DNA from 2 places in the Streptomyces hamibioticus genome. Region 1 is predicted to be linked to the other one. Evidence: riboswitches for the same ligand, from Rfam matches in the RefSeq annotation. Region 1 holds a riboswitch; the other holds the start of a gene.
The links. Region 1 has a riboswitch for thiamine pyrophosphate ahead of ACLGIH_RS09140 (thiamine ABC transporter substrate-binding protein). Riboswitches for the same ligand answer to the same signal wherever they lie in the genome.
Positions count from the first base shown of each region.

Region 1 (3,986 bases):
AGCCGACCGCCACGGCGATGGCGGTGGCGGCGACGGCGTACTGGAGCGAGTTGCCGACCGCCTCGATCGGCGGCACCAGGAAGGCGCCGCCGTCCTCACGGGTCAGCGCCCGGTAGTAGCCGAGGCCGGGCGCGGCCAGGGACCGCTCGACCAGTACCGCGAGCGGCAGCAGGAGCAGCAGGGCGACGGTGACCAGGACCCCGGCCAGCAGCGCCCACTGCCCGCTCCCGCGCGGCCGGCGGGCGGCGACGGCCGCGTCCACCAGCTTCAGGGCGCTCTCCCGCCGCCGTACGGTCCAGGCGTGCACGGCGAGGATCGCGGCGACCGCGGCGAACTGGATCAGAGTCAGCACGGCGGCCGTGGACAGGTCGAAGATCTGCGAGGTCTGCCGGTAGATCTCCACTTCCAGGGTGGCGAAGGTGGGCCCGCCGAGGATCTGGACGATGCCGAAGGAGGTGAAGGTGAACAGGAACACCATCAGCGCGGCGGCCGCCACGGCGGGCGCCAGCGCGGGCAGCGTGACCCTCCGCCAGGCCCGCAGCGGAGACGCGCCCAGCATCCGGGCCGCATCCTCCTGCCGGGGGTCGAGCTGCGACCACAGGCCGCCGACGGTGCGGACGACGACGGCGTAGTTGAAGAAGACGTGCGCCAGCAGGATGGCCCACACGGTGGTGTCCAGCCGCAGGCCCCACAGGTCGTCGAGGAGTCCGCCGCGCCCGACCAGCGCCAGGAAGGCCGTACCGACGACGACCGTCGGCAGCACGAACGGCACGGTGACCATGGCCCGCAGCACCTGCTTGCCGGGGAAGTCCAGGCGGGCGAAGACGTAGGCGCCGGGCAGGGCGATCAGCAGGGTCAGCGCGGTGGAGGCCAGGGCCTGCCAGGTGGTGAACCACAGCACGTCCCGGATGCCGGGCCGGGTCAGCACCTCGCCGATCCGGCCGAGGTGCCAGAGGCCGTCGGCCCTGAGGCCGCGCGCGACGATCGCGGCGACCGGGTAGGCGAAGAAGACCGCGAAGAACGCGACGGGCCCGGCCATGAGGGCGAGCCGCGCCGCGTTCCCCCCGCGGCGGGTGACTACTTCAGTACGAGCGACGTCCACGACTTGACCCACTCGTCACGGTGGTCGGCGATCCTCGCCGGGTCCATGGTCCGGGGTTCGTCGACGGCCGGCGCGAACTTCTTGAACTCGGCGGGCAGCTTCGCGTCGTCCAGCACCGGGTGGACGAACATGTTCAGCGGCAGGTCCTCCTGGAACTTCCGGCTGATCAGGAAGTCGATGAGCGCCTTGCCGCCCCCGGGGTTCTTCGCGTTGCTCAGCAGCCCGGCGAACTCGGTCTGCCGGAAGCAGGTGCCGGTCGCGACACCCGTGGGGGCGGTGTCCGGCTTGGGGTCGGCGTAGATCACCTCGACAGGCGGGGAGGAGGCGTAGGAGACGACGAGCGGGCGGTCGCCGCCGGCCTGCTTGCCGCCGGCCGAGCCGGAGAACTCCTCGTTGTAGGCCTGCTCCCAGCCGTCGACGACCTTCACACCGTTGGCCTCGAGCTTCTTCCAGTAGCCCTGCCAACCGTCGTCCCCGTACTCGGCCACCGTCCCGAGCAGGAAGCCGAGCCCCGGAGAGGAGGTGGCGGCGTTCTCGGTGACGAGCAGGTTCTTGTACTGCGGCTCGGTCAGGTCGTCGAGGGAGTCGGGCGGGGTCAGCTTGTGCTTGCTGAAGTACGCCTTGTCGTAGTTGACGCAGATGTCGCCGTAGTCGACGGGCGTGACCCGGTGCTTGCCGTCGATCTTGAAGGACGCGTCGATCCGGTCGAGGCCCTTGGCCTCGTACGGCTGGAACAGGCCGTTGTCCAGGGCCCGCGAGAGCAGTGTGTTGTCGACGCCGAAGAAGACGTCGCCCTGGGGGTTGTCCTTGGTCAGGATCGCCTTGTTGACGGCCTGCCCGGCGTCGCCGTCCTCCAGGACCCGGACCTTGTAGCCGGAGGCCTTCTCGAAGTCGGCGATTACGTCCTTCGACGCGGCCCACGAGTCGTGGCTGACGAGGGTCACGGTCTTGGTGTCGCCGGATGCCTGCCCGCCGTCCTCGGACGAACCGCACGCGGCGAGGCCGCCGGCCATGCCGAATGCGGCGACCGCCGCGGCGACGCGCCTGGTGGTGTTGCTCACTGATTCCTCCTGGGTGACCAGGAGAAGACGCGGCCCTGCCCGGAAGCCCCTGGTGGAGTTCCGGGCAGGGCGCAACAGCTCGAGTGATGACCGATCTCCCTACCCAGAATGACCTGGGCCAGGTTCGGAGGGTCTGCGGCCGGTGCCGCACTCTCAGCGCTGTGGCGCTCCCCTGTCGGAATTGCGTGGGATATGACGATGTCAGCAGTATGAAGTTGTGAAGGTGTTCTTACGACGGTCAGATTACCGCTCGCTCGCGGCGAGCTGACCACACGCCCCGTCGATCTCCTGGCCACGGGTGTCCCGGATCGTCACCGGCACACCATGGGCGGCGATGGCCTCGACGAACGCCTTTTCGTCCTCGGGGCGCGAGGCGGTCCACTTGGAGCCGGGCGTGGGGTTGAGCGGGATCAGGTTGACGTGCACCGGCCTGCCCTTGAGCAGCCGCCCGAGCCGGTCACCCCGCCAGGCCTGGTCGTTGATGTCCCGGATCAGCGCGTACTCGATGGACAGCCGCCGGCCGGACCTGGCGCTGTACTCGAAACCGGCGTCCAGCACCTCCCGGACCTTCCACCGGGTGTTCACCGGGACGAGGGTGTCGCGCAGCTCGTCGTCGGGCGCGTGCAGCGAGATGGCCAGACGGCACTTGAAGCCCTCGTCGGCGAACCGGTGGATGGCCGGGACCAGGCCGACCGTCGACACCGTGATGCCGCGCTGGGACAGCCCGACGCCGTCGGGCTCGGGGTCGGTGAGCCGGCGGATGGCGCCGACGACGCGGTTGTAGTTGGCGAGCGGCTCGCCCATGCCCATGAACACGATGTTGCTCAGCCGCGCCGGACCGCCGGGGACCTCCCCGTCCCTGAGCGCCCGCATGCCGTCGACGATCTGGTGCACGATCTCGGCGGTGGACAGGTTGCGGTCCAGGCCCGCCTGCCCGGTGGCGCAGAACGGGCAGTTCATCCCGCAGCCGGCCTGCGAACTGATGCACATGGTCACCCGGTCCGGGTAGCGCATCAGCACGGACTCGACGAGCGTGCCGTCGAACAGCTTCCACAGCGTCTTGCGGGTGGTGCCCTGGTCGGTCGACAGATGCCGGACGACCGTCATCAGATCCGGAAGCAGCGCCTCCTGGAGCCGGGACCGGGAACCGGACGGGATGTCCGTCCACTGCTCCGGGTCGTGCGCGTACCGCGCGAAGTAGTGCTGCGAGAGCTGCTTGGCACGAAACGGCTTCTCACCGACAGCGGCGACCGCCTCCTTGCGCTCGGCGGGCGTGAGGTCGGCGAGATGCCGCGGCGGCTTCTTGGCTCCGCGCGGGGCGACGAAAGTGAGTTCTCCGGGCTTAGGCATGACTCAACCAGTGTCGCAGATCGATTCCGCGGCCCCGCCCGGTCGCCGGTGCCCGGAGGCGCGCATCACGGTGAGATGCTGTCCAGGAAGTCGAGGACGGTTCGCACGATCCGGTTCCTGCGCCGGTGCGCCGGGCCGCAGTACCGCAGCCTGCGCCAGCGTCGGCGTGGTTGCGGGACCGGCGTTCCGCGCCAGTCGCACGGCCACGTCCGGCTCCTCGGTCCCCCGGTCATGCACTCCCCCGCGCTTGGCCTGCTCCCGCGTACTCCGCCTGCTTCCCGGCGCTACGGCTGCGCCCTCACCACAGTCACGCCCCCTACCACGGCTACGGCGCAGGCCCGCGCCTCGTGGGCGGCGGCCTGCGCCGGAAGACGGCGGCCGGGCGTCAGCCCGAGCCGACGAAGATGACCAGCAGCAGCCACACCACCGGAGCCGTCGGCAGCAGCGAGTCCAGGCGGTCCATGATGCCGCCG
Region 1 is NZ_JBKKQY010000001.1:2,074,513-2,078,498, forward strand. Features, by position in the region: gene ACLGIH_RS09135 (ABC transporter permease) at 1-1,039, opposite strand, end outside; gene ACLGIH_RS09140 (thiamine ABC transporter substrate-binding protein) at 1,078-2,115, opposite strand; TPP riboswitch at 2,242-2,347, opposite strand; gene rlmN (dual-specificity RNA methyltransferase RlmN) at 2,407-3,513, opposite strand; gene ACLGIH_RS09150 (phosphatidate cytidylyltransferase) at 3,899-3,986, opposite strand, start outside.

Region 2 (3,986 bases), 3.5 Mb from region 1:
TCCCCGTCGATGAAGGCGGCGGGGACGTGCAGCGCCCTGTTCTCCCCCCGGCGTACGGCGATGAGCTGGCCCTCCTTGACCAGCTGCCGCACGCGGGTCACCTCGACGCCGAGCATCTCGGCGATGTCGGGGAGGGTGAGCCAGGCAGGCACGAGAGCATCGATCTTTGCGTCAATCTCGGTCACGCCTCCAGCCTGCCATCTGGCACTGACAGTCGGAAGCCGGACCCGTCCGACATGGGCGGACGGGTGAGTCCCCGGCGTCCCCGGCACCCGGTGGATCAGCCGGTGGATCGTCCGGTGGATCAGCCGGTGGATCGTCCGGTGGTTCACCTGGCGGGCCGCCCGGCGGACCACCCGGCGGGGCACGCGCTACGCCGTCGCCGCCTTCAGCGGCCTGGCCGGGTCGGCGAGCAGCCGCGGGTCCATCCGCGCACCGGACTCGATCAGCCGCCTGCCCTGGGCCAGGTCCCGGGGACGGCCCACGGCCAGCAGGGCGATCAGGCGGCCCTCGCGCAGCCAGCAGACGGTCCAGGCGGGCCCCGACGGATCGCCGCGCCACAGCGTGGCGTCGGCCGACGTGTGGTGACCGGCGTACTGGACGAAGCGCCCGAACTGCTCCGACCAGAAGTACGGCACCGGGTCGTAGACCGCCGGTGTCTCACCGGTGGCCGCGCCCAGGATGTTGGCGGCCACCGTGCGCGGTCCCTGGAGGGCGTTGTCCCAGTGGTGCACCAGCAGCCGCTCGCCGTAGCGGCCGGAGGGGAAGGAGGCGCAGTCGCCGACCGCGTACACGTCGGGCAGGCAGGTGCGCAGCCGGTCGTCGGCCACGACCTCGCCGTGCGTGCCCAGCTCGATGCCGGTGCCGGCCAGCCAGGCCGTGGCGGGCCGGGCGCCGATGCCGACGACGACCGCGCCGGCCGCCACGCGCGTGCCGTCGTCGAGGACGACCGCGCCGGGCTCGACGCGCTCCACGCGCGCGCGGGTGCGCAGATCGGCGCCGGCGTCGGCGTACCAGGCGGTCATCGGGGCGGCCACCTCGGCGGGCAGCGCCCCTGCGAGCGGCCGGTCGGCGGCCTCCACGACGGTCACCGCACAGCCCGCCTCGCGCGCCGCGGTGGCGAACTCCGCGCCGATCCAGCCGGCGCCGACGACCACGATGTCGTGCTGCCGGACCAGCACCGGGCGCAGCCGCTCGGCGTCGTCCAGGGTGCGCAGCAGATGGACGCCGGGCACGCCCTCGGTGCCGGGCAGCCGAATCGGTTCGGCGCCGGTCGCCAGGACGAGGACGTCGTACGGGACGGGTCCCGCGGAGGTGTCGAGGACGTGCGCGTCGGGGCGCAGGCCGAGCGCCTCGCAGCCGAGGCGCACCTGGATGCCGAGCGCCTCGAAGTCCACGTCGAAGGCGGAGCCCTCGGCCGTGCCCAGCAGCACCGCCTTGGACAGCGGCGGCCGGTCGTACGGCTGGTGGGGTTCGGCGCCGATCAGCGTCACCGTGCCGGCGAACCCCTGTTCGCGCAGGGCGACCGCCGTCTGCACACCGGCCATCCCTGCGCCGACCACGACCACGTGCCCCGGCGGCGCGCCGCGTTCCCGCGCCCGTTCCTGCGTCTGCTCGCTCACCTGATCACCATAGACACCTGACGAGTTGTCAGTCAGTGGTCGTGCGCCGTGACCTGCTCCACAACGCTGGTGCCGCGCCCCGGCCGCGACTCCCACTCCCAGCTCTCCTCCAGCCGCACGCGCCCGTCCGGCAGCTCGACGACCGTCGACACGCAGTGCCCGGACGCCGTGGTGCCGTCGGTCCTGAGCTGCACGTACCGGAAGTCGAGCCGGTCGCCCTCGCGCGTGCCCACCAGATGACCGCGCACGACGTCGCCGCCGGCGTACTCGGCCCAGATCTCGCCGTCCTTCTCGTGGTAGGTGAACCGGGTGTGCGTGCCCACCTGACCGGGCGCCTGGTCGGCGACCGGGGTGAGGACGAGACCGTCGAGCGAACGTGCCACCGGCGGATGCTCCCTTACAGACGCGGATGACGACAGTTAGGGTGGCCAACGTAAGGCACTCGCGGGAGCCCGGACGCACCGGGCTGAGAGGGAGGCTGGCGGCCTCCGACCGTACGAACCTGATCCGGGTCATGCCGGCGAAGGGAGGGGCTGGACACCCATGTCGCCCACAGGCACGCCGCCCACGGGTACCACCGGTAGCGCGGGCACGTCGGACGTCCTCGTCATCGGGGGCGGGATCATCGGTCTGGTCACGGCTTGGCGGTCCGCGCAGCGCGGGCTCGGCACCGCCGTGGTGGATCCCGAGCCGGGCGGCGGGGCCGCCCAGGTGGCGGCCGGGATGCTGGCCGCCGTCACGGAACTGCACTACGGCGAGCAGACCCTGCTCGCCCTGAACCTCGCCTCGGCCCGTCGCTATCCGCAGTTCGCGGCCGAGCTGAGCGACGCCACCGGCCAGGACCTCGGCTACCGGGCGTGCGGCACGCTGGCCGTCGCGCTCGACGCCGACGACCGAGCCCACCTGCGGGAACTGCATGCCTTCCAGATGCAGTCCGGCCTGGGCTCCGAGTGGCTGTCGGGGCGCGACTGCCGACGCCTGGAGCCGATGCTCGCGCCGGGCGTGCGCGGGGGGCTGCGGGTGGACGGCGACCACCAGATCGACCCGCGGCGCCTCGCCCGCGCGCTGGTGACCGCCTGTGAGCGGGCGGGTGTGGTCTTCCACCGGGTGCGGGCCGAGCGGCTCACGGTCACCGGGGACCGGGCCACCGGGGTCGTCACGGCCGACGGCACCGAGCTGGCGGCCGGGCGGACGGTGCTGGCCGCGGGCAGCCTCAGCGGGCGGCTGGCGGGCGTCCCGGAGGACGTCCTGCCGCCGGTGCGGCCCGTGAAGGGGCAGGTGGTGCGGCTGACGATGCCGCGTCACCCGGCGCCGCTGCTGAACCGGACCGTGCGCGCCGTGGTCCGCGGCAACCACGTCTATCTGGTGCCCCGGGAGGACGGCGAACTGGTCATCGGCGCGACCAGCGAGGAGATGGGCTGGGACACCACGGTCACCGCTGGGGGCGTGTACGAGCTGCTGCGGGACGCCCACGAGCTGGTCCCGGGCCTCACCGAGCTGCCCTTCACGGAGGTCCGGGCGGGGCTGCGCCCCGGCTCCCCGGACAACGCGCCGATGCTCGGCCCGACCGCGCTGGACGGCCTGCTGCTGGCCACCGGCCACTACCGCAACGGCGTGCTGCTCACGCCGGTCACCGGTGACGCCATGGCGCACGTCCTGGCCACGGGCGAGCTTCCCGAAGAGGCCCGCCCCTTCACCCCGCGGCGCTTCGACGCCGCCCCCGCACTCACGGAGCAGTCGGCATGAACACCCCGGTCACGAAGACCCCGGTCACCGTCTCGGTCAACGGGGAGCCGCGTCAGGTGGCTCCCGGCACCGCACTCGACGCCCTGGTGAGGACCCTCACCGAGGCGCCGTCCGGCGTGGCGGCCGCACTCAACGAAACCGTCGTCCCGCGCGCGCGATGGGCGTCCACCACGCTGGCCGAGGGCGACCGCGTCGAAGTCCTCACCGCCGTCCAGGGAGGCTGACCCATGGCCGACGATCCTTTCGTCCTCGGAGGTACGTCGTTCACGTCCCGACTGATCATGGGCACGGGCGGGGCGCCCAGCCTCGACGTGCTGGAGCGGTCGCTGGTGGCCTCCGGGACGGAGCTGACCACGGTCGCCATGCGGCGGGTGAACCCGACCGTGCACGGGTCGGTGCTGTCGGTGCTGGAGAAGCTCGGCATCCGGGTGCTGCCGAACACGGCGGGGTGCTACACCGCCGGGGAGGCGGTGCTCACCGCCCGCCTCGCGCGCGAGGCCCTGGGCACCGACCTGATCAAGCTGGAGGTCATCGCCGACGAGCGGACCCTGCTGCCGGACCCGATCGAGCTGCTGGAGGCGGCGGAGACGCTGGTCGACGACGGGTTCACGGTGCTGC
Region 2 is NZ_JBKKQY010000001.1:5,597,071-5,601,056, reverse strand. Features, by position in the region: gene ACLGIH_RS25395 (Rv2175c family DNA-binding protein) at 1-185, opposite strand, end outside; gene ACLGIH_RS25390 (NAD(P)/FAD-dependent oxidoreductase) at 372-1,622, opposite strand; gene ACLGIH_RS25385 (avidin-fold protein) at 1,655-2,005, opposite strand; TPP riboswitch at 2,057-2,168, shown strand; gene thiO (glycine oxidase ThiO) at 2,166-3,368, shown strand; gene thiS (sulfur carrier protein ThiS) at 3,365-3,592, shown strand; gene ACLGIH_RS25370 (thiazole synthase) at 3,596-3,986, shown strand, end outside.
Region 2: another riboswitch for thiamine pyrophosphate. It lies ahead of thiO (glycine oxidase ThiO); the one in region 1 lies ahead of ACLGIH_RS09140 (thiamine ABC transporter substrate-binding protein).